DNA from 4 places in the Methylobacterium sp. WL69 genome. Region 2 is predicted to be linked to each of the others. Evidence: riboswitches for the same ligand, from Rfam matches in the RefSeq annotation. Region 2 holds a riboswitch; each other region holds the start of a gene.

Region 1 (5,882 bases), on a different contig from region 2:
GGAACACGCCTGGGGACGAGACGTTGCATCGCGGGGTCCACGCATCCGGCCCTGGACCGGAAGCCACGTTCCTGCATGTTTGCCCACTTCGTCGACCGGCCGGTGCTCGCCGGCGTCATCTCTGTGCTCATCACGCTGATTGGCGCTGTCGCGGGTCTTACCCTGCCGATTGCGCAGTTCCCGGAGATCGCCCCGCCGATCATCAACATCCAGGCGACGTATCCCGGCGCCAGCGCACAGCAGGCCTATGACGCCATCGCGATCCCGCTGGAGCAGGAGATCAACGGCGCGCAGAACCTTCTCTACATCAGCTCGACCAGCAACACCGACGGCAGCGTCAGCATGGACGCGACCTTCGACGTCGGTTCGGATCTCGACGCCGCAGCCGCGGAAGTCCTGACTCGCGCCAACCGGGCGGAGGCCAAGCTGCCCCCCTCGGTGAACGCGCAAGGCCTCGAAATCACGAAGAGTTCGCGCCAGCGCCTCGGCAACATCGTGCTCTACGCTGACGAAGGCTCCCCCTACGACGAGCTGTTCCTAGCCAACTGGGCCGAGACCCAGGTGATCAAGCCGCTGCGCCGGGTGCAGGGCATGGGCCGCATCGTCAACTTCTCGAACAAGCGCTACGCCATGCGCGTGTGGCTCGATCCGATGAAGATGGAGGCCCTCGGGATTAGCCCTGGTGCGGTCACTGCCGCCATCAGCCAGCAGAACGCGCAGATCACCACCGGCACCCTCGGCAAGCCACCGGTCGACCAGGCCACCGCCTTCGAGTTGCAGCTCGTTACCCAGGGACGCCTTCATAAGCCAGAGGAGTTCGGCAACATTCTCCTGCGTGCCAATCCGGACGGGTCCGTGGTGCGTATTCGGGACGTCGCCAGGGTCGAGCTGGGATCCGAGCAATACGGAGTCCGGTCGAGCTTCGACGGTTCGGCCTCCGCTACCCTCGGTCTTTACCAGAACCCCGACGCCAACGCGGTGCAGGTGATGGACGGCGCCCGCGAAACCATGAAGGACCTGGCCAAGCGCTTTCCGCCGGGGCTGAAGTATCGCATCGCCCTCGACCGGACCGAGTTCGTGAAGGAGGCGATCTTTGAGGTGGTGCGGACCCTGTTCGAGGCGCTGGCACTCGTGGTCATCGTAACCTACCTCTTCCTCCAGAACTGGCGCGCCACATTGATCCCGGCCATCGCGGTCCCGGTGGCTCTGGTCGGCACCTTCGGGCCGATGGCTCTGCTCGGCTTCTCGTTCAATACCCTCAGCCTGCTCGGCATGGTGCTGGCGGTGGGCCTCGTCGTCGACGACGCCATCATCGTCGTCGAGAACACCGAGCGCCTGATGGACGACGGCATGGCGCCGCGCCAGGCCTCACGGGAAGCCGTCACGGAGGTTGCAGGGCCGGTCATCGCCACCACGCTGGTCCTGGCCGCCCTGTTCGTACCGGTGGCCTTCATTCCCGGCCTCACGGGCAAGCTCTACAATCAGTTCGCCCTGACCATCGCCATCTCGGTGATGATCTCGGCGGTGGTCTCGCTTACCCTCACACCGGCGTTATGTGGCCTGATCCTTAAGCACCGCGACCATGACGCGAAGGACGAGAGCCTGTGGCGGGCGCCCCTGCGTTGGTTCAATCGCGTGCTGGATGGGGCGAGCCGTCGTCTCGTCAGCTCGATTGGTTGGCTGACCGGTCATGTCGCCCTCGTCGTAATCGCCTTCGTCGCCTTCGCGGCCCTCACCGTGTGGATGACCATGGCGCGGCCCTCCGGGTTCGTGCCGGACGAGGACCAGGGCTACTTCTTCGCCGACGTGGTCTTGCCCAAGGGGGCCTCGGTGGCCCGTACCAACGTGATGGTCGACCGTCTCGGGCAAGCGCTGCGCGAGATCCCGAGCGTGGAGCACACCATCGGCGTGACCGGGCGCAGCATCCTGGCCGATGCCATCGCGCCGTTCTACGGTTTCCAGATCCCGACGCTGAAGCCGTGGGGTGAGCGTACCGAGAGCGTGAACGACGTCATCGCCACGGTTCAGGAGCGCTTCAAGCACGATCCCGACGGCAAGGTCCGCGTGGTGAACCCGTCCCCGCTTCCCGGCCTCGGCTCGCGCAGCGGCCTGACCCTGGAGCTCCAGGATCGTAGCGGCACCGGCGGTCTGAAGCTGGCGCAAGCCGCCAACCGCTTCATCGCGGAGATGGAGAAGCTGCCGTCCGTCGGGCGTGCGATTCCGACCACGACTTACGGCGTTCCGCAAATGCGCCTGGAGATCGACCGGGCCAAGGCGGAGCAACTCGGCGTGCCCCTGCAGAACCTCTTCGACGCGTTGGGCACCTACGTCGGTTCGAGCTTCGTGAACCTCTTCAACCGCTTCGGATACGTCTATCAGGTCTATGTCCAAAGCGAGGCCTCCGGCCGCCGTACCATTCAGGACGTGGAGGCGCTGACGGTCCTTAACAACCGCGGCGAACCTGTGCGGGTCGGCTCGCTGATCCAGACCAGCTTCGTCACCGGTCCGACGGCGGTCCTGTCCTACAACACCTACCCCACCATCGAGATCGCGGTGGACACTGCCTCGGACGCCAGTTCCGGAACGGCCATCGCGGCCATCGAGGCGTTGGCCGACGCCAAGCTACCCTCGACCTACGCGGTCGAATGGACCGATGTCGCCTATCAGGAAAAGATTGCCGGCGGCTACGCGCCCCTGATCTTCGGCCTCGGTACCCTGATGATCTTTCTCCTCCTGGCCGGGCAGTACGAGTCCTTGCGCCTGCCCTTCGTGATCCTTCTCGGGACACCGATTGCAATTTTCGGCGCCGTCGCCTTCCTGGCGATCCGGGGCCTCGCCCTCGACATCTTTGGGCAGGTCGGGCTGCTGCTCCTGGTCGGGCTGGCCGCCAAGAACTCGATCCTGCTCGTCGCCTTCGCCGAGGACCTGCGCAAGCAGGGCGAAGACGTGCTCAAGGCCGCTCAGGACGCCGCGCGGTTGCGCATGCGCCCGATCCTGATGACCTCGTTCGCCTTTATCATGGGGTCGGTACCGCTCGCCATCGCCAGCGGCGCAGGCGCCAACGCCCGGGTGTCGATGGGCACCGTGGTCATCGGCGGCCTGCTGGTGGCCACCTTCGTCACCCTGTTCGTGACGCCGACCTTCTACGTCGCCTTCGAGCGCCTGTTCGGCAAGGACCGCGAGGAAGCGGCTCATACCCCAGACGACCGGGCATCCTCTCAGACCTCTGAGGCAGCCGGAGGCTAGCGGTCGTTGATTTCCATGGCTCGGCACGAGGCTCATCATGCCCGAAAAGCGCGGGACGGAGCACGGCTACGCCATCAGGCCGAATGCTCGGTAGACGGGAACTCCTATATTCCCACGAGTGTCGACCAGGGCGAGCACTTCCTTCGTGTCCGGCCTATCCCCCATGCGCCATCGCTGAAGGTCCGCTCACGGGCAGCCGACATAAAAGCTTGAATGACCGCACTGGGTCGGGATCCGCTGGTCCGTTCTTCGGCTGGAACGGGTGGTTATGCGAAGGTCTGCTTTCGGGCCGAATTTTTGAAAAGCGGACGCTGCATAGCGCCGAGGCAAACCTTCGTAAGTGCTGACCTGTAACCTTCCAGGCACACATCGTCGGAAAGCCTTTGCGTGCCATTGACGGCGGACGCTTTGATCGCGCTCCTTATCTCCGACGGTTCCTCCCCGGAGGATCAAAAGGGAACGCGGTGAGGATGAGGTCCGAAAGGGCCTCCCCGAAGCCGCGGCTGCCCCCGCAACTGTAAGCGGCGAGCCCATCATCAACACGTCACTGGGTCCTCGGGCCTGGGAAGACGATGAGAGGGCGGTGACCCGCGAGCCAGGAGACCTGCCGTCAGTCGTGGTCACACGCGAAACGCATCGGGCGGGGTGTCCTGATGGGTGTCGAGGCGTTCGGCTGTCCTCACGACAGGCAAGCGCCCAGGCCTCGTTCGCGGTGACGTGCCACAGACGTCGCCCGAGGCTTGTCCCGTGTCCTTCCCCTCCCGAACCGCGTGCCTGCGCATGCTCGCGCTCGCCTGCGCCTCCCTTCCCGTATCCGCCCTGGCGCAGCAGACCGCCGCCCCCTTCGCCGACGTCCCGCGCGGGGCAGAGGCGGCCGTCACGCTCTCCGAGCTTTCCGTCTCCGCCACCGGCGTGCCGACGCCCGTCGACCAGGTCGGATCGAGCGTCACCGTGCTCACCGCCGCCACTCTGGAGGCCCAGCAGCGCCGCACCGTCCCGGATGCCCTCCAGCAGGTGCCGGGCCTCAACGTCGTGCAGACCGGCGGCCCGGGCGGTCAGACCTCGGTATTCATCCGCGGCTCGAACTCGAACCACGTGAAGGTGCTCATCGACGGCATCGACGCGACCGACCCGTCGAACCCGAACGGCTCCTTCGACTTCGGGCAGCTCCTGACCGACGACCTCTCCCGCATTGAGGTGCTCAGGGGTCCTCAGAGCGGGCTCTACGGCAGCGACGCCATCGGAGGCGCGATCTCCTTCACGACGAAGCGTGGCGAAGGACCGGCCAGGGCAACTGCGCGGATCGAGGGCGGGTCGTTCGGGACGTTCAACCAGAGCGGCCGGATCAGCGGGTCGGAAAACGGCTTCGACTACTCGGTGTCGATCCAGCATCTCCGGGCTGCCGCAACGCCTGTGACGCCGCCCAACCTCGTCGCCCCAGGAACGACGACCCGCCCGAACTACTACGACAACGAGACCGTCTCGGCGAAGTTCGGCTACCAGTTCACCGACACGTTCCGAATCAACTCGATCACGCGGTTTATCAACTCGAAGCTGCTCTTCAGCGGCGACGACTATGGCACCTTCCCGGTGACGCTGGGCGGCCTGCGCAGCCAGGCGGACGTGCAGCAAGTCTTCACCCGCAACGAGGCCGAGTGGACGCCGTTCGCCGGTTTCCACAACGTCTTCGCGATCAACTACTCGAACCTCTACAACCGCCAGGTCCAGAACGCGTACGACCCGTTCAACCCGCTCCCGACCGCCGGCCTCGGCGAGCGCACGCGGTACGAGTACCGCGGCGACTACCAGCTCTCGCCCGGCAACCTCGTTCTGTTCGGCGCGCAGCGTGACGACGAGAGCCTATCGACTACCGATCCGAACCCGTTCGGTTCCGGCAACCTGCGGGCCAGGAACGGCAATACCGCCGGCTACGGCGAGATACAGCTGACGGCGTTCGACCGTGCCTCTTTCGTCGCCAACGTTCGCCACGACGAGAACGACGCCTTCGGACCGGCCACCACGTTCCGCGTCGCCCCGAGCTACATCCTGCCGTTCACCGACACGCGGGTCAAAGGCAGCGTCGGCAACCGGCTTCAAGGCGCCGACCCTGAGCCAGCTGTTCCAGAGCTTCCCGGCGTTCAACTTCTTCGCCAACCCCAACCTCAAGCCGGAAGAGAGCCTCGGCTACGATGCCGGCTTCGAACAGCCGCTCGGCGAGCGCGTTCTCGTCGGCGCGACCTATTACGCCAACGACTTCAAGAACCTGATCAACACCAACGCCAGCTTCACCTCGAACGAGAACGTCGGGCGAGCCGAATCCTACGGGGCCGAGGCCTTCGTTGCGGTCCGGTTCACCGACACGCTCTCGGGCCGGGTCGACTACACCAACACCGTGACCAAGAATGAGATTACCAACCAGGAGCTCCTGCGCCGGCCCCGCCACAAGGGCAGCGCCACCGCTCAGTGGACGCCGATCCCCGGCCTGAGCTTCAGCGGGACGGTGATCGTGCTTGGCCACTTCGTAGATGGAAACCGAGACTTCTCGATCCAGAGGCTGAAGAACCCGGGCTTCACCCTGGTCAACCTCGCGGTCAACTACGACGTGAACGAGACGGTGAGTGTGTTCGGCCGGATCG
Region 2 (5,882 bases):
TGGCGACGAGGGTCTGGGCGGCGGCAAGGCTGAGGTCGGTCATGAGGACGCTCGCGAGACGATCAGGTTTTCGGAAGAAGGCGGGTGACGTGGCCCATCTTGCGGCCGGGCCGGGCCTCGCCCTTGCCGTAGAGGTGCAGGTGCGCGCTCGACTGGGCCAGGAGGCCGGCCCAGTCCGACACCTCGTCGCCGATGAGGTTGTGCATCTCGACAGCCATGCCGCCGACGCGGGCGGGGTCGCCGAGCGGCCAGCCGCAGACGGCGCGGACATGCTGGGCGAATTGCGAGGTGATGGCGCCCTCGATGGTCCAGTGGCCGGAATTGTGGACCCGCGGGGCGATCTCGTTGACCACCACCCGGGCCGGGCCGTCGCCCTGCGGCACCAGGAACATCTCGACGGCGAGGACGCCCACATAGTCCAGAGCCTCGGCGATGCGCCGGGCCATGCCGATGGCGGCGGCCTCGGTCTGCGGCGCGATGCCGGGGGCGGGCACGCGGGTGACGGCGAGGATGTGGTCGCGGTGCTCGTTGGCGCAGGGCTCGTAGGCGGCGAACGCCCCGTCGGGGCCGCGGGCGGCCACCACGGAGATCTCCGTCTCGAACGGCACGAAGCCCTCGAGGATGCAGGGGGCGCCGTCGAACTCGGCCAGGATCGCGGCGGCGTCGACGTCGCCCTCCGCCCGGATCATGCGCTGGCCCTTGCCGTCGTAGCCGAAGCGCCTCGTCTTCAGGATCGCGGGCCGGCCGATGGCGTCGAGGGCCCGCACGAGGTCGTCGGGCGTATCGACGATGCGGAACGGGGCGGTCTCGATGCCGAGGTCGTTGATGAAGGTCTTTTCCGCGAGCCGGTCCTGCGTCGTGGCCAGGGCCCCGGCATTGGGGCGGAGGGGGGCCTTGGCGGCGAGCGCCTCGGCGGCGGCGGCCGGGATGTTCTCGAACTCGTAGGTCACGACATCGACGCCGGCGGCGAAGCGCGTCAGGGCTTCGACGTCGTCGTAGGCCGCCACGGTCCGCATGGCGCAGACGTCGAAGGCCGGGCTGTCGTCGTCGGGGGCGAAGACGTGGACCTTCAGGCCGTAATTGGCGGCCGCCAGGGCGATCATGCGGCCGAGCTGGCCGCCGCCGACGATACCGAGGGTGGAGCCGGGCTGGACTTCTGGTGTGGCGGTCAAGGGAGGTCGCTTTGCGGATGGTCGGCGACGCTCGCGGTCTGCGCGGCGCGCCAGGCTTCGAGGCGGCCGGCGAGGGCCGGATCGGTGAGCGCCAGGATGGCGGCGGCCAGGAGCGCCGCGTTGACGGCGCCGGCCCGGCCGATGGCGAGGGTACCGACGGGGATGCCGGCCGGCATCTGCACGATGGACAGCAGGCTGTCCTGGCCGGACAGGGCCTTCGATTCCACGGGCACGCCGAGGACGGGGAGGGGGGTCATGGCGGCGGTCATGCCGGGCAGGTGCGCGGCCCCGCCGGCGCCGGCGATGACCACCTGGAAGCCCTCGGCCTTGGCGCCCTTGGCGAAGGCGACGAGGCGGTCGGGCGTGCGGTGGGCCGAGACGATGCGGTCGGTGTGGGCGACGCCGAGGGCGTCGAGGGTCTCGGCGGCATGGCGCATGGTCGCCCAGTCGGACTGGCTGCCCATGATGATCGCGACCGGATTGGCTCCCGCCATCGTCGTCCCATCCCTCTCGGAGTCAGGGGGCGGGAAGCCCGCGGCTCCCCAATCCAGCCGCATACAAGCGCCGCGTCCGAGCCGCAAGGCGGCGCCGGCCCATCGGGTTCACCGCCCCCCAGCCATCGTCGCTCAACGGCCACGGTCGCCCCTCGATCGCGGTTATCCGCGCCCGATCCCGTCATACCCGTTGACATCGACGGGGTCGCGCCAGCACTTGAATGCCAGTCAAGGTTCTCGCCGTCACAAGACGGTGAGCGAAGAGGGAATTCGGTGCGGTGCGCGAGCACCAAGGCCGAAGCTGTCCCCGCAACTGTAAGCGGCGAGCCGCCCGTCGATCAGCGTCACTGGTGAGACATCACCGGGAAGACCAGACGGATGGCACCGACCCGCGAGCCAGGAGACCTGCCTCGACTGAAACGTATCTCGTGGGCGGGGTGTCCTGACGGGTTGCATGCCTTGCGCGGCATCCCGTCCGCGCGCGCCTGCGCCCCCTCATCGGCAGCCCCGCAAGGTTCGGGGAAGGACCGATGATGACACCATTCTCTGCCGCCGGGGCGAACCGGCTCAATGAATCCCAAGGCTTCGAATCCCAAGGCTTCGACCATGGGCCGCCGCCGGGATCGGGCGGCGCTTCGCCCGAGCCCGACGGCGTCGACCCCCTCGAACGCTACGCCGCCGGCATCGACACCTCCGACTACGTCGCCCGCGTCGCCCCCCTGATCCGCGCCGCCGTGCCGAACCTCGGCGACCTCCTCGACATCGGGGCCGGCGGCGGCCAGCTCGGCGCACACCTGCGGGTGCCGGGCCGGGCCTGGAGCGTCGTCGAGCCCGCCCCCGTGATGCAAAGCCGTCTGCAGGCCCTCGATCCCGCCCCCCGCCTCGTCCGCGGCGGCTGGAAGGAGGCGGGCCTGCCCGCCGCCTGCGCCGACACGGTGCTCGCCGCCAACATGCCGGCACCCCTCACCGAACCGGCGGCCTTCCTGGCGCGCTGCCGCACATGGGCGCGCCGCAGCGTGGTCTGGGTTGTTCCGGCCCAGCACGGTCCCCGCGGCATCTGCCTCGCCGGCTGTCTGCCGCAGGCCTGGCACGGCGAGGACGAGACGCCCGGCGTCGACATCGTCCTGCGCGGCCTGTCGGCGGCCGAGCGGCCGGCCATCGTCGCCGAGGCCGCCTGGACCTTCACGGCCGTCGTCGCCGACGTGGCGCGGACGGCGCGCTCGCTGGCCGACCGCCTCGGCTGGCCGCCGGACGATCCGCGTAGACCCGAGTTGCGGGACCACCTCGCCGCCCGGGCCGTGCCCGTCGCCGACGGCCATCGCCTCTCCGTCGCCCGGACCTCCGCCGTCCTCGTGTGGAGGACCCATTCGTGATGGTGCGCGTCGTCTCCCGCCTCGTCCTCGCCGGCCTCGGCGGGACCGCCCTCATGTCCTTCGCCCAAGCGCAGGGCGAGCAGGCGGTCACCCTGGACCAGCTCGTGGTCACCGCCACCGGCCGGCCCGAGCCGCGCTCCGAGATCGCCGGCACCGTCCAGGTCATCGACCGGGCGATGATCGAGACCTCGACGGCCAAATCCATCACCGACCTCCTCGCCGAGAACGCCGTGGGCTTCTTCTCGGAATGGACGCCGGGCCAGACCTCCATCAACATCCGCGGCGGCGCCACGGACGGACAGGGCAAGGACTTCAAGAGCCAGGTCCTCGTCCTCATGAACGGCCGGCGCGCCGGCACCGCCAACCTGTCGAAGCTGTCCATCGCCGACGTGGAGCGCATCGAGATCGTGCGCGGGCCCTCTTCGGTGATCTACGGCAGTCAGAACATCGGCGGCGTCATCAACGTCATCCTGAAGACCGGCCGCACGGCGCCCGGCACCCTGGTGGAGGGCATCGGCGGCGTCTGGGGACTCGGACAGGGCCGCGCCCAGACCGGCGGCACGGCGGGCCCCATCGACTACTATCTCGGCGTGTCGGGGGCGCAGCGGGACGACTACTTCGCCGGGACGGGGGGCGGCCGCATGGCCAACACCCAGTGGAACCGCATGGGCATCACCGGGGCGCTCGGCCTCCAGATCGACCCGAACCAGCGCCTGGACTTCAGCCTGCGTACGGACGGCATCTACGGCGTCGGCTTTCGCGGCTCCGGCGGCAACCTCTACAGTAAAGACGACCGCATCAACGGCTCGTTCGACGCGAGCTACACCGGGCGGACGGAGGACGACCGCTTCAGCCTGTTCGCGCAGGCCTACAGCGTCACCGACGAGGACCGCTTCAAATGGGCCTCGCCGGTCCAGCGCGGCGGCACCAACCTGCCGGCGCCGGGCACCGCGGCCGATTACAACACCCGATTCCTCGACATCCAGGGCACCCGGTTCCAGCCTCGCGCCCGCCTGCTGCCGGGCAACGACCTGCTCCTCGGCTGGGACTGGGAGACCAGCCGCCTGCGCTCGGACCGGTTCCGGGTCGGCGTGCCGGGCAATCCCCTGGCCCAGGTCTCGCCCCAGGACAACAACCAGACCGACCAGTTCCACGCCCTCTACCTCGAGGACACCCAGCGCCTGTTCGACGACCGGGTGACCCTGCGGGCCGGCGTGCGCCAGACCTACGGCACCACGAGCTTCGACCCGACGCCGTACCTCGCCGCCCAGGTGACGGGCGCGCGCCCCTACGAGGCCACCACTTACTCCGTCGGCGCCACCTACCGGGCCACCGACTGGGCCGCGTTCCGCATCGGCGCCTCGTCGGGCTTCCGCGCGCCGACGGCCACGGAGATCGCCGCCGACTTCAACACGCTCGGCGGCGGGCGCATCTTCGGCAACCCGAACATCCGGCCCGAGACCAGCGAGCAGATCGAGATCGGCACGACGTTCACCAACGGCGTCGCCCGCCTCGACCTCGCCCTGTTCCAGAACACCATCACCGACCGGATCATCACCCGGGCGCGCTCGGCCAACGCCAACACCTCGGACTACGTCAACAACGGCGGCGACGTGGTCATCCGGGGCCTGGAGGCGCAGTTCGAGACCGACATGCTGAAGGTCGTCGGCTGGGAGTCCGAGGTCTGGCGCTGGCGGACCACTGCCAACGGCAACTACAACTTCGACATGAAGGACGAGGGCTCTCTCACCGTTGCCTCGGCCAACACCCACCGGGTCGAGCGCGTCTACCAGTACCAGCTGGCCCTCGGCACCCGCATCGGACAGGCCGGCGTGCCCTATCCCTGGACCGTCCAGGTCCAGGGGGTGCTCAACGGGCCGGTCTGGTACAACACCGAAGAGAACCTGCGCGTCCCCGCCGCCGAGCCCTACCGCGAGTTCATCTGGCGCAAGGACCCGTTCGTCCTCGTCAACCTGCGCGGCGAGGTCGATCTCCTGCCCGGCGTGAAGCTGTTCGCTCAGGTCCGCAACGTGTTCGACACCAACTACCACCCGCTGTTCATCGCCATCGCCGGCCAGACGCCGACCCTGGCGGACCTGCGGTTCTACAACGGCAGCGCCGGCACCTCGTCGCCGGGACGCGACCTTCAGGTCGGCGTGCAGGCGCGGTTCTGATGCGCGCGGCCGCGACCGGTTTTTTGTCGGTTCTGGTCGCGGCCGGCCCCGCTTGGGCTGAGCCGGTGCGGGTGGTCGATGCCCTCGGGCGAGCAGTGGTCCTGGCCGCGCCGCCCCGGCGCATCGTAACGATCTTCTCGTCCAACACCGAACTCGTCGCGGCCCTCGGCCTCGCCGACCGCATCGTCGGCATCGACGCCTTCACCCGCTACCCGCCGGAGGCCGCCGCCAAGCCGGTGGTCGGCGGCCGCCTCGGCTTCTCCGTCGAGGCCATCGCCGCGCAAGATCCCGACCTCGTCGTGCTGACGCCGGCCCGGCAGGCGGTGCACCAGATCCTCGATGCCCTGGAGCGGATCGGCGTGCCGGCCCTGGTGCTGACGAGCCGCACGGTAGCGGAGGTGGTGGAGAACCTGCGCCTGCTGGCACGCGCCACCGGCGTGCCCGAGCGGGGCGAGTCCCTGGCGGCCGGTCTCGACGCCCGCCTCGCGGCCGTGCGGGAGCGGGTCGCGGCCCGTCCCTGCCGGCGGGTGGTGATGCTGACGGGGCGCCTCGGCAACGGGCTGCTCCTGAGCGCCCGCCGCGACACCTACACGGGCGACGCCATCCTCCGCGCCGGCGGCTGCTTCGCGCTGTCCGGAGGGAGCGTGCCCCAGGTCTCGCCGGAAGCCG
Region 3 (5,882 bases), on a different contig from region 2:
GCGTCGTAGGCCGTCAGGGTCTCGGCCGCCACGAGCCGCGCTTCGGGCAGGAGACGCGCCGCTGCCGCGCGTAAGGAGTCCGGCGATACGGGCGGTTCGACCCTGCGCCGCCCCTCCGCATCGGTGGCGGCGGCGTGGACCTGCCCGGCAAGGCCGATGAACCGGACCTCGACGACACCGGGCGAGGCGAGGCCGCGCAGGGCGTCGAGGCCGGGCAGGGAGGCTTGCCCCGCATGGGCGGTCCGCATGGCCGGCGTGGGGGATGGCCCCGAAAACCACCTCTTCGGGTTCATCGACAGCCAGCCGCTGGTGACGAAGGTGAGGAGCGCCACGCCGCCGACGATCCCGAACAGGTGGTGCCAGCGCGCCATCCCGCGATAGGGCGTCACCCCCGCGGCGTAGGGCCGACGCAGGCGCAAGCGCCAGATCCCGAGGACGAGGCCGCTCAGGACCCCGGCCACGGCGATTCCGGAGATCCACAGGAGCACGTCGCGCCACAGATCGGCCCGAGCGCGCAGGGGCGTGAGGTAGATCCAGTGCGGGATCGACCCGAGCCAGTTCCAGCCGCGCGCGAACCGCGTCGTTTCCAGGGCGACGGCGCCGGTGACCTGCGAGACGGAGCGCTCGGTGCCGGCGGGATCGTCGAGGGCGACCACGTGGAACGGGCGAAGGGAATCGTAGCGCGCCGTCACCGTCCACTGGTCGCGATGGATGGTGGTCACGGTGGGGTTCGGACCGGTCCCACCCCGGGCGCGGACCAGCGCCAGGGCTTCCGCGCCCGACAGGGGTCCGAGCACCGCGCCGGTCTCGGCCGAGACGACGCGGCGCTCGCCCGTATCCAGGGTGGCCCGGTAGACCGGCGCGTCGCCGCGCATGCCGAGGGACAGGTCCGGGGGCAGTTGCACGAACCCGAGCGCCGCGTCGGGGCCGAGCCGCACCCGCTCCCAGGCGATGGCGGGCAGGCCGGCGAGGCGCGCCGCCTCCGTGAGATTGGGGAAGGGGACGTACATCATCACCAAGCCCGACAGGACCCAGGTGGCGAAGAACAGCCCCGTGCCGATGCCGAGCCAGCGGTGGCCGAGGATCAGCCACCGCTTCAAGGGCTTTGGGAAACGGAACATGCCGGCTCAGAAGCTGACGTTGTAGGCGACCTCGAAGGAGCGCGGCCGGCCGAGAAGCCAGTTGGTGCCGACCCCGTTCACGGCGTTGCCGCTGATGGCGTAGACCGTGTCGGCGATGTTGTAGGCCCGCAGCGACAGGCGCGAGGCCGGCCCGACCTGATAGTCGAGTCCGGCATTGAGCAGGGCGTAGTCCGGGCGCCGGGCCGTGTTGCCGAAATCGCTGAAGGTCTCGCCGACATACTGCACGCCGATGCGCGCCTCCCAGGCCGGGGCGAAGGCCCAGTTCACCCAGAGGTTGGCGACGCGCTCCGGCACGTCGATGGGCTGGCGTCCGGCATAGGACACCACCGCGCCGGCCACGGTCTGGTTGAAGTCGTCGTACTGGGCATGGAGCAGGGCGACGTTGGCATCCACCCGCCAGGCGTCGAACAGGTGCAGGGACACGGCCGCCTCGACGCCGTGCGAGGATTGCCGGCCGACCTGCGTCGAGACCGTGGGCTGGCCCGGCACGGTGGAGACGAGGTTGTCCTTGACGATGCGGTAGCCGGCCAGCGTCCACTCGGCGAGGCCGCCGAAGGCGATGCCCTTGGCGCCGACCTCGACCTGCTCGCCCGTGGAGAGCCGGAAGTTGGCCAGACTCTGCGACAGGGTGATGAGGCTGCCCACCGGATCGGTGGCGGTGGCGTATTGCGCGTAGAGGGAGAGGTCCGGGCTCGGGGCGTAGACGGCACCGAAGCGGTAGCTCAGGGCCTGGAAATCCCGCTGGAAGCTGTCCCCGGTGACGAGGTTCCGGCGGTTCAGGGTTGGGGCGTCGAAGCGCACGCCCGTGAGCAGGGAGACCTGATCCGACAGGATCAGGCGGTTCTCGGCGAAGACCGAGGCCTGGTTCGTGCTGGTGGCGTAGGCGGGGGTGGCACGGCCGTTGGCCGGAAACAGGCCGGGGTCGTAGGTGAGCGGGTCCACGCTCGTGGTGAGGCCGCCGCCTTCGGACGAGAAGTTGTTGGTGTGCCGGAAGGCGATGTGATTGACGTCGAACCCGGCCAGGAACTCGTTGCGGAACCCGAACACGGTGCCCCGGACCGTGGCGTCGAGGCGGTTCCCGACCTGCTCCTGCTGATGGTAGATCTCGAGGTAGTCCGAGCGGTCGATGCGGCCGGTGGAGCGGTTGAACGCATATTGCTCGACGTCGAGCCACTGGCGCCGGCTCTGGAGCCGGTAGGCGGTGTTGCGCACGGTGATGTCAGCGCTCGGGCTCCACTCGGTCTTGAGCTGGGTCCAGTTGTCCGTCCAGAAGATCTTGGCGTCGCGGACGTTGTAGTTGTTGAACCGGATGGAATCGAGGATCCGACCGTTGACGAGCGGCGTGCCCCAGTAGCGGGCCGGCTCCTGATAGCCGAGGTCATGGCTCAGGGTGAAGGCGAGGTCGGGGGCCGCCTGCAGGGTCAGGGCGCCCGAGACCGCGAGGTTGCGAAAGTCTCCGTCGGGCTGCATCCAGCCGCCGGAGCGGTTGCCGCTGATGTTGAAGCGGTATGCCAGGGCCTCGCCGATGGGACCGCCGGAATCCAGGGCGAGGCGGGCGAGGCCATCGGACCCGACCGCCGCGCGGGCCTCGTTGAGGGGCGTGAACACCGGCTTCTTCGTCACCACGTTGACGACGCCGCCGATGGCCCCGTCGCCGTAGAGCACCGAGGCCGGGCCGCGCAGGACCTCGATGCGCTCGACGTTCCAGGTGTCGAACGGGAAGGTGACGGTGCCGGCCCCCACGTAGAGGCGCGTGCCGTCGTAGAGCTGCTGGATCGAGTTCGGGCCGGCGAACCCGCGGGCCGTGAAGGCGCCGTTGCCGTTGCCGGGGGCCGCCACGGTGGTGATGCCCGTGGCGTTCTCGGTCACGGCCTCGGCGACGGTGTTCTGGCCGCGTCGGCGTGCGGTCTCGCCTGAGATCACATCGACGCTGGCGGGCGTCTCCAGGGGCGTGAGGCCGAGGCGGCTGGCGCCGCGATCCACGTTACGCAGGTTCAGTCCGGTGGGCGCGACGCCGGAGCCCGCCACCGACAGGGTGTCGAGGGTGACGGCGGGCTCCTGTGCCGAAGCGGCGAGGGGCGCAAGAACGACAAGGGGCGCGAGAACGAGAAAGCTTGCCCCGATGCCCCCGTGACCGGGACGGAGGGAGGGCAGGGCGGAACGCGGGAAGAACGACATAAGGGTGAGGACAGTCCGAGGGTACGCGTCGCTCGCACCGACGCTCCGACGACACCTAAAACGAATGTTATAATGTTACAATCGCTTTGTCCCGGCATCGCTTGACCGTGCTGCGACGCGCGAACGCCATGGCCGCTGGGAAGCGGCACGCGATCACGGTCGACGGGCAGTTGGGGCGGTGGCGCGGGCAGGCACATGCGGAAACGGCGTGCGCGCGCGAAGGCGCGATGTGGCACGTCACCGCGAACTGGGCCGATGCACTCCGCCCACGGCGGACGCCTCGACACCCACCAGGACACCCCGCCCGATGCGTTTCGCGTGTGACCACGACTGACGGCAGGTCTCCTGGCTCGCGGGTCATCGCCCTCTCATCGTCTTCCCAGATCCTCGCGGGTCCAGTGACGTGTTGATGATGGGCTCGCCGCTTACAGTTGCGGGGGCAGCCACGGCATCGGAGCAAAGCCCCTCACCGCGTTCCCTTTTGATCCTCCGGGGAGGAACCGTCGCCCTCAAGCTAGGCCGGGGCCGGACATCCCGTCAACCCGAGCGCGGCAAGGCCTCTGCACGGGCTCGGAGACACGGCTGCCACGCAAGGCGCTCGTTGGCACAGGGTCTCAGGGGACGGAACCGTTTCCGGCATCGGCAGCCAGCCGGTCCTGGAGGCGCCAATGGGTCGTGTCACGGTAAGCGGACCACAGGTCGTTGTAGCGGTCACCCCACGACGCAAGCTCCGTCGGCCTGCCGCTGTCGACGAGCAGGCGTCCGCCACGACCACGATGTGATCGGCCTGCGCGATCGTCAGGCCTGCGGCCGATCCCACGGGCATCAATGAGCTTCGGACTGCCACCGTGCATCCGGTCGGCGATCCTGAAGGGGGTCCCTGCAACGGGAACCGAACGAACATGGAATCGGTGATTGACCTCTGATTAGAGTTATTCTAATTCAGAACGGAGCGGGCAGCTGGGCTGCCCATCCGACCGGGAGAGACACGATGCCGAGCAACCACAGCGCCGCCTGCGAGAGCTGCCGCTTCTTCGACGACCACAAGCTCAACGGCGGCGTGGCGGCCGGCGACGCGGGTCTGTGCCGCTTCAACCCGCCCGTGAGCCAGCCCGAGCCGAAGTCCCCGGGCCTGTGGCCGGTGGTGGCCTCCAAGGATTGGTGCGGTCACTTCACCGCCGAGATGACCGCCGCCGAATAGGCGCGTTCTCCCTCACGCAGCCTGGAGCCGGTGCGAGAGCACCGGCTTTTTGCGTTCGGGACCGGGCCGGAGTCGCGGGAGCCGGATTCCCGCGGCGGTGATGCGCGGCGGTCATGATCCGGTCACCTTCGCATCCGATGGCGAAGCATCACGGCACGGGGCGACGACCGCGTGCGGCCCGGTGGCGCTCCTTCAGGCGGCTCCGGCGGGTCGGCACGGCATCGGCTTCATGGCGCCCCCCGGCAGGTTTTCGAAGTTTGAGGATACCCAACGCATGATCGACCGATCGACCCTCGCCGCTCTGGCCGGCCTGACCCTGGCCGCGCTGCCCGGGTCCGCCCTGGCCGCCACGCCCAACGACGCGACCGGGACCTACCTCACAGAGGATGGCCGTGCCCGCATCCGTGTCGAGAAGTGCGGCCCGCAGAACACCAACCTGTGCGGCTACGTCGTCTGGTTGAAGGTGCCCCTGAACGACAAGGGCCAGCCCCGCGTCGATTTCAAGAATCCCGACACCAAGAAGCAGGCCCGCCCGTCGCTCGGTCACCAGCTCATCATGGGCCTGAAGCCGGATGCTGATGCGCGCTACGCCGGCAAGATCTACAATGCCGACGAGGGCAAGTTCTACGACGTGACCATGTGGGCCGATCAGCCCACCGAGCTGTCTGTGCGCGGCTGCATGCTCGGCTTCCTGTGCGGATCGCAGACCTGGAGCAAGGTCAACGACGTCGTTCCGGGCCAGCTCACGGCGGCGACGAACCAGCCGGGCGGACCCCGGTCCGATGCGGAATGGGCCCCCAAGGCCGCGGCTCCGAAGCCCGGAGCAAAGCCGGCCGCAGCCCCCGGCGCCGCGCCCGCGGCGCCCGCCGCGGAGTAGGCTCTCGCGTCGTCCGGATCGGGCGACAAGGTCAGGCGGACAGATTCGAGCCGGCTTCGCCCCGCGGAACCGGCTTTTTCGGATCTGGATCAGTCCACCAGGGCCGCGTAGGTCAGCACCCGCAATTCGCGCCGGATCGGCAGGGCCGAGGACGGGATGAGCTGGGCCAGGAGAACCACCGCGAGGTCCTCGGCCGGGTCGACCCAGAACGCGGTGCTGGCGAGCCCGCCCCAGGCGGCTTCGCCCGGTGTCCCGACGATCTGCGCCCGGGCCGGATCGAGCATCACAGAGAAGCCGAGGCCGAAGCCGATGCCCGTGTAGGCCGTCTCGGAGAAGCGCGGCTGGCCCATGGCGGCAAGATCGCCGTCGAGGTGGTTCGCGAGCATGAGCGCGACGGTCTTGCGCCCCAGGAGCCGCACGCCGTCGAGTTCCCCGCGTCCGAGCAGGAAGCGGCAGAAGCGCATGTAGTCCCCCGCCGTGGAGA
Region 4 (5,882 bases), on a different contig from region 2:
CACCCGCGTGTCCGATTTCGCCGCCAGCTCGTCGAGGCGGGCGCGATAGGCGGTGAGCTGCGCCAGCCGGCGGTCTCCGTCCTCCAGGGGCGTGGTCAGGTCGTCGGCCCGCGTCGCCTGACGGCGCAGGACGACATCGCCCGCCGCCTCGCCCGGCAGGGGAGCGGTGAGGAACGCCACGTAGGGGGCGACGGATTCGTGCGGCAGGCGGACCTGGATCTGCGCCTGCGGGCGTCCCGAGGGGCGCGCGCCGTCTTCGAGGGAGGACGAGACCAGAACGCAGCCGAGGCCCGTATCGGACAGGCAACGGTCGCGCGCCGCCGCGAAGTGCGGCGCCACCCGGTCGGGCGGCAGGCCGAGGGCGAGATCGTGCGTGAAGGCGAGCTTGGCGGCGGCGCTCCGGTTGGCCTGCATCGACGGCAGCGGGCTGGCGACTTCGGGGGCGGGCGGACGCGCGTCGGAGCAGCCCCCCGAGGAGGGCGGCGAGCCCCAGGGCCGCCGCGACGAGGCTGCGCCGTCCCGCCATGCCGCTCATCCCGCCAGGGCGGCGGCGACCGCACCCTGGTCGAAGCCCTTGAGGCCGATGACCACGAGGCGGCCGTCGCGGGCTTCCGTACCCTTCCAGGGCCGGTCGTAATGGTGCGCGATGCGGGTGCCGACGCCCTGGACCACGAGGCGCATGGGCTTGCCGGTGACTTCGGCGAAGCCCTTGATCCGCAGCACCCCGGCGGTCTCGGCGGCCCGGGCCACGCGGATCGCCAGATCCTCGGCGGTGGCGGTGGCGGGGACCGGCAGAGCCACGGAGTCGAAATCGTCGTGGTCGTGGTCCTCGCCCTCGCCGTGGTGGGAGGGGCGGGCGTCGAGGTCGTCCTCGGCCGCGGCGCCGAGGCCGAGGATGACGCGCGGGTCGAGGCGGCCGTGCTCGGCCTCCACCATCTTCACGGCGCGGGGCAGGTGAGCCTGGACCTCGGCGCGGACTTTTTCGCGGCCGGCGGCGTCGAGGAGGTCGGCCTTGTTCATCACCACGAGGTCGGCGCAGAGGATCTGGTCCTCGAACACCTCTTCGAGGGGGTTGTCGTGATCGACGTTCGTGTCCTCGGCGCGCTGGGCGGCGGAGGCCGCCGGATCGTCGGCGAAGAACCCCGCCGCCACGGCCGGGCCGTCGATGACCGCGATGACGCCGTCGACGGTCACCCGCGAGCGGATCGCCGGCCACTGGAACGCCTGGACCAGGGGTTTCGGCAGGGCGAGGCCCGAGGTCTCGATGAGGATGTGGGTCGGCGGGTCGGCCCGGTCGAGGAGCTTGTTCAAGGCCGGCACGAAATCGTCGGCGACGGTGCAGCAGATGCAGCCGTTGGCGAGCTCGACGATGTCCTCGTCCCGGCAGCCCTCGATGCCGCAGGCGGCGAGGAACGAGCCGTCGAAGCCGAGATCGCCGAACTCGTTGACGATGATGGCGAGCCGCCGGCCGTTCGCGTTCTCCACGAGGTGGCGCACGAGCGTCGTCTTGCCGGCCCCGAGAAAGCCGGTGACGATGGTGCAGGGGATTTTTTCGACGAGGCTCATTCGGCGGCGTCCGGAATGGGGTGCGCCGCGAGCGGCGGGATGCGGGCGACGACGCCCTTGCGGAATTCGGGGGGCCGCGCCTTCCACGGCACGATGCCGTCGGGCGTCTCGCCGTAGAGGCCGACGCCCTCCAGGATGGTGCGCGCGGATTCGGTGGCGTCGAGGTCGCCGTAGACGTAGGTCCAACGTCCTTCCGAGGCGACGGCGACGGTGCAGGGCCGCTTGCACACGGACAGGCACTCGACGCCCTCGATGCGCAGGCCGGGCCGGCCGTGCTCGCCCACCGCGTCGCGGAGCGCACTCAGCAGTCGGGCGCCGGCGCGGGGCTCGGCCGGGTCGCCGGCCGCGCGGCAGGCGGTGCAGACGTAGAGGGTGACGTCCTCAGCCATGGGACGCCGCCTTCCGGCCGAACAGGCTCCAGGCCCAGCCATAGGCCAGCCCGATCACCGCCCAGAACACGAAGGCGATGCCGAGGGAGCGCGCGGCGAACTGCGCCGCGTAGCCCGCCGGCAGGGCCGAAGCGGCGTGGCTCGTCTCCGGCGCCCCGGCGAGGTGCGGCGCCACGAGGAGGACGAGGCCGCCGGCGATGGAGATCGGCGTGCGCCGGACTGCGATGAGGTAGAGCCCCATGGCCGTGGCGGTGGCGGTCATCACCCACCAGAACTGACGGTCGGCCAGCGGCGCCGCCTCCATGCCCGGCAGTTCCGGCGGCAGGCCGAGGGCGGGTGCGAGGGCGACCGCGAGGAAGCCGGCTACGGCGAAGCGCAGGCCGGTCTCGGGGGTCGGCTCGCGGCCGACGGCGAGGAGGACCGCGCCGAGCAGCAGGGCGTAGCCGACGCCGCCGACCAGGGTGGCGAGGGCCGTGAACGCCATGCGGGGCAGGCCGGGACCCGGCTGCCACTCGGGCGCGGTTTCGCCGCCGGAGACGGCCGGGTCCTTCGCGCCGTGGTCGTGCCCGCCGTGAACCCGCACGACGAGGGACGCGAAAGTAGGAGCGGAGGCAGAAGCCTGCGTCTCGTAGCGCTCGGCCACGATGATGAGCGGCGAGGTGAGCGCGAGCTGCAGGCCCGTCGCGACCACAGCCGCGAGGAAGCCGGCGACCAGGGCCGCCGACACGAGCCGGATGATCATGGGGGGTCTACCCTGGCGCTAAACGCTCAGTGGCAGGGGAAATTCTGGGTGTGGCGGAAATCGTGTGCCGCGTTGTGCAGCGCCATCGCCGGGGCGAAGCCCGCCATGAACACGAGGCCGAGGCCGAGGAACGCGGCGACCATCACGGCGCCGAGGCGCTCGTTGGTGCGGGTGCCGGTGAGAACGAGGGTGTTGGTGGTCATCGGTTGATCTCCTGGCCGCCCCGCCGGCGGCCGTGGTCGAAGGTGAGGACGGAAGTCCCCGGTGCCGGACGGCAGGTCTCCTGGCTCGCGGGTCGTCCGGTTCATGCCGCCTTCCCGGATCGCTCCAGTGGCCGATGGCAGGCCCGTCGCCGCTCACAGTTGCGGGGGCAGCCGCGGTTTCAAGGCGCTCGCCCCTCACCGCATTCCCTTTTCACCCCGTCGCCGGGGCACCGTCCGATCCCAGCTTCTACGCGGTCGCACGATCCCTGACAACGCGCCGCCCCGCCGTTTCGCGCGCCTTTGACCACACGATGACGTTTCGGGCTAAAGGATGCGCCATGCCCCAGCCCCCTCCCCACACCACCCTGGTTCTCGGCGGCGCGCGCTCGGGCAAGAGCGTCCATGCCGAGGGCCTGATCGAGGCCTGCCCGGCGCCGTGGCTCTACCTCGCCACCGCCCAGGCCTGGGACAGCGAGATGCGCGGCCGCATCGCGCTTCATCGCGACCGGCGGTCCGCCGACTGGATCACCCGGGACGTGCCGATGGACTTGGCCCAGGCCGTCGCCGCCTCGCAAGGCCCAGTGCTCGTCGATTGCCTCACCCTGTGGCTCACCAACCTCATCCTGGCGGAGGCCGATGTCGAGGCTGCGACCGTACAACTGCTCGCCGCCTGCGCCGGGGCGCCGGGGCCGGTGGTGCTGGTCGGCAGCGAGGTCGGCCTCGGCATCGTGCCGGACAACGCCCTCGCCCGCCGGTTCCGCGACGCGGCGGGGCGCCTGCACCAGCGCCTGGCGGCGCAGGCCGACCGCGTCGTGTTCATGGTGGCGGGCCTGCCGATGATCGTGAAACCTCAACTCCCGAATCCCTCGCCCGGAGCGACCCCATGACCGAAGCCGACCGCCATCGCGAAAAGATGGAGAAGCGCAAAGCCGTGCAGGATGCCGAGGTGGCGGAGAAAACCATCGAGAAGGGCCTCCTCATCGTCAACACCGGCCCCGGCAAGGGCAAGACCACGGCGGCCCTCGGGCTGATGCTGCGGGCGCTCGGCCACGGCTGGCGGGTCGGCGTGGTGCAGTTCATCAAGGGCGCCTGGGACACGGGCGAGAAGCACGCGCTGAAAGCCTTCGGCGACCGGATCGACTGGCACACCCTCGGCGAAGGCTTCACCTGGGAGACCCAGGACAAGGCCCGCGACATCGCCGCCGCCGAGCACGCCTGGGCCAAGGCGCTAGACCTCATGGCCGACCCGACCATCCGCCTCGTTGTGCTGGACGAGCTCAACATCGCCCTGCGCTACGACTACCTGCCCCTCGACGCCGTGGTGGCGGCGTTCCGGGCCCGTCGGCCCGACCTCCACGTCATCGTCACCGGCCGCAACGCCAAACCCGCCCTCATCGAGGCCGCCGACCTCGTCACCGAGATGGTCTCGGTGAAGCACCACTTCGCGGCGGGGGTGAAGGCGCAGGAGGGGATCGAGTTCTAGGCACAAGCCGCCGGCGTCGGTGCTTTCCGCTTGATCCCGCGCCGGGGACGTTGCGTAATCAGTCCGATGCAATTCGGAGTTGAAGCGATGCGCCTCAGGACGGTTCTCATGCCGCTTCTCGCGGGTTCCCTTCTCGTGGGTCCCTTGGCAATGCCCGCGCCTGCAAGCGCGGAAGCCCTGTGCGGCCACGAGGTCGTGTCCATCGAGCAGATGGTGCGGGACATCCAGGCGAAGGCCGGCGGCCGCGTAAGTCTGGACAACGCAAGTTTCGTCGCCGTCGACGATCCGGCCAACATGATTCTGTGGACGTTCGCCAAGCCGAGCGGCGGCCGGTTTCCCGCCTACATCTGCCGCAAGGTCGTCCAGGAGGATGGCAAGGTCGTCGTCCAGCTGAGGGCTCTGTGCCGGGGCCCGAAGCCGGAATGCGACGCGTTGATTGCCAGCGTCCTCGATCAGCAGCAGAAGGCGACCCAGTCTATCCGGCGCTGATCTGATCACGTCCCCGATCCGACGAAGCCCGCCCCCAGTCGCAGGACCCTCCGATGACCCGCGCCATCATGATCCAGGGCACGGGCTCGGATGTCGGCAAGTCCCTCGTCGTCGCCGGCCTGTGCCGGGCCTTCGTCCGGCGCGGGCTCGCCGTGCGCCCGTTCAAGCCGCAGAACATGTCGAACAACGCCGCCGTCACCGCCGATGGCGGCGAGATCGGCCGGGCGCAGGCGCTCCAGGCGCGGGCGGCCGGGGTGGCGCCGTCCGTCCACATGAATCCGGTGCTGTTGAAACCCCAGAGCGAGACCGGCAGCCAGATCGTGGTTCAGGGCCGCATGGTCGGCCAGGCCACGGCCCGCGACTACCAGGGCTGGAAGCCGCGCCTCCTCGCCGCCGTGCTGGAGAGCTTTTCGCAGTTGAAGGCCGAGGCCGACCTCGTCGTCGTCGAGGGTGCGGGCTCGGCCTCCGAGGTGAACCTGCGGGCCGGCGACATCGCCAACATGGGCTTTGCCCGCGCTTCGAACACGCCGGTGATCCTGCTCGGCGACATCGACCGGGGCGGGGTCATCGCCAGCCTCGTCGGAACGAAGGCGGTGATCGATCCGGCCGACGCGGCGATGATCCGGGGCTTCCTCGTCAACCGGTTTCGCGGCGACCCGAGCCTGTTCTCCGACGGGATGGACCTCATCGCCCGCCACACGGGCTGGCCGAGCCTCGGCCTGATCCCGCATTTCCCGCAGGCCGCCCGCCTGCCGGCCGAGGATGTTCTGGGCCTCGTCGGGTCCGAGGGGAGCGCCGCCGGTCGCAAGGTCGTGGCCGTGCCCGTCCTGCCGCGCATCGCCAATTTCGACGACCTCGATCCCCTCCGGGGCGAGCCGAACGTATCCGTGGTGCTGGTGCGTCCGGGTGAGCCGATCCCGGTCTGCGACCTCGTGCTCCTGCCGGGCTCGAAGACCACCATCACGGACCTCGATTTTTTCCGGGCCCAGGGCTGGGATACCGATCTTCTG

Evidence for each region. A riboswitch is a leader RNA that binds a small molecule or an ion and turns the genes downstream of it on or off. The one in region 2 is predicted to bind cobalamin.
Region 1: linked by a shared signal. The riboswitch ahead of FV218_RS23485 (TonB-dependent receptor plug domain-containing protein) and the one ahead of FV218_RS13815 (class I SAM-dependent methyltransferase) in region 2 are both predicted to bind cobalamin.
Region 3: linked by a shared signal. The riboswitch ahead of FV218_RS16745 (TonB-dependent siderophore receptor) and the one ahead of FV218_RS13815 (class I SAM-dependent methyltransferase) in region 2 are both predicted to bind cobalamin.
Region 4: linked by a shared signal. The riboswitch ahead of FV218_RS08470 (CbtB-domain containing protein) and the one ahead of FV218_RS13815 (class I SAM-dependent methyltransferase) in region 2 are both predicted to bind cobalamin.

What each region holds. Positions count from the first base shown of each region.
Region 1 covers NZ_VRUZ01000012.1:29,481-35,362, forward strand. The annotation lists gene FV218_RS05880 (efflux RND transporter permease subunit) at 76-3,246, shown strand; cobalamin riboswitch at 3,661-3,873, shown strand; partial or broken gene FV218_RS23485 (TonB-dependent receptor plug domain-containing protein) at 4,027-4,437, shown strand; gene FV218_RS23490 (TonB-dependent receptor) at 5,207-5,882, shown strand, end outside.
Region 2 covers NZ_VRUZ01000047.1:15,492-21,373, reverse strand. The annotation lists gene FV218_RS13830 (heme-binding protein) at 1-43, opposite strand, end outside; gene FV218_RS13825 (5-(carboxyamino)imidazole ribonucleotide synthase) at 63-1,172, opposite strand; gene purE (5-(carboxyamino)imidazole ribonucleotide mutase) at 1,169-1,666, opposite strand; cobalamin riboswitch at 1,881-2,094, shown strand; gene FV218_RS13815 (class I SAM-dependent methyltransferase) at 2,200-3,039, shown strand; gene FV218_RS13810 (TonB-dependent receptor) at 3,039-5,213, shown strand; gene FV218_RS13805 (ABC transporter substrate-binding protein) at 5,213-5,882, shown strand, end outside.
Region 3 covers NZ_VRUZ01000071.1:5,148-11,029, reverse strand. The annotation lists gene FV218_RS16750 (PepSY domain-containing protein) at 1-1,121, opposite strand, end outside; gene FV218_RS16745 (TonB-dependent siderophore receptor) at 1,128-3,320, opposite strand; cobalamin riboswitch at 3,638-3,840, opposite strand; gene FV218_RS16740 (hypothetical protein) at 4,312-4,521, shown strand; gene FV218_RS16735 (DUF2147 domain-containing protein) at 4,796-5,398, shown strand; gene FV218_RS16730 (serine hydrolase domain-containing protein) at 5,488-5,882, opposite strand, start outside.
Region 4 covers NZ_VRUZ01000020.1:30,146-36,027, reverse strand. The annotation lists gene FV218_RS08490 (DUF4349 domain-containing protein) at 1-414, opposite strand, end outside; gene cobW (cobalamin biosynthesis protein CobW) at 532-1,566, opposite strand; gene FV218_RS08480 (DUF1636 domain-containing protein) at 1,563-1,955, opposite strand; gene FV218_RS08475 (CbtA family protein) at 1,948-2,697, opposite strand; gene FV218_RS08470 (CbtB-domain containing protein) at 2,724-2,900, opposite strand; cobalamin riboswitch at 2,953-3,150, opposite strand; gene cobU (bifunctional adenosylcobinamide kinase/adenosylcobinamide-phosphate guanylyltransferase) at 3,239-3,787, shown strand; gene cobO (cob(I)yrinic acid a,c-diamide adenosyltransferase) at 3,784-4,383, shown strand; gene FV218_RS08455 (hypothetical protein) at 4,534-4,872, shown strand; gene FV218_RS08450 (cobyric acid synthase) at 4,926-5,882, shown strand, end outside.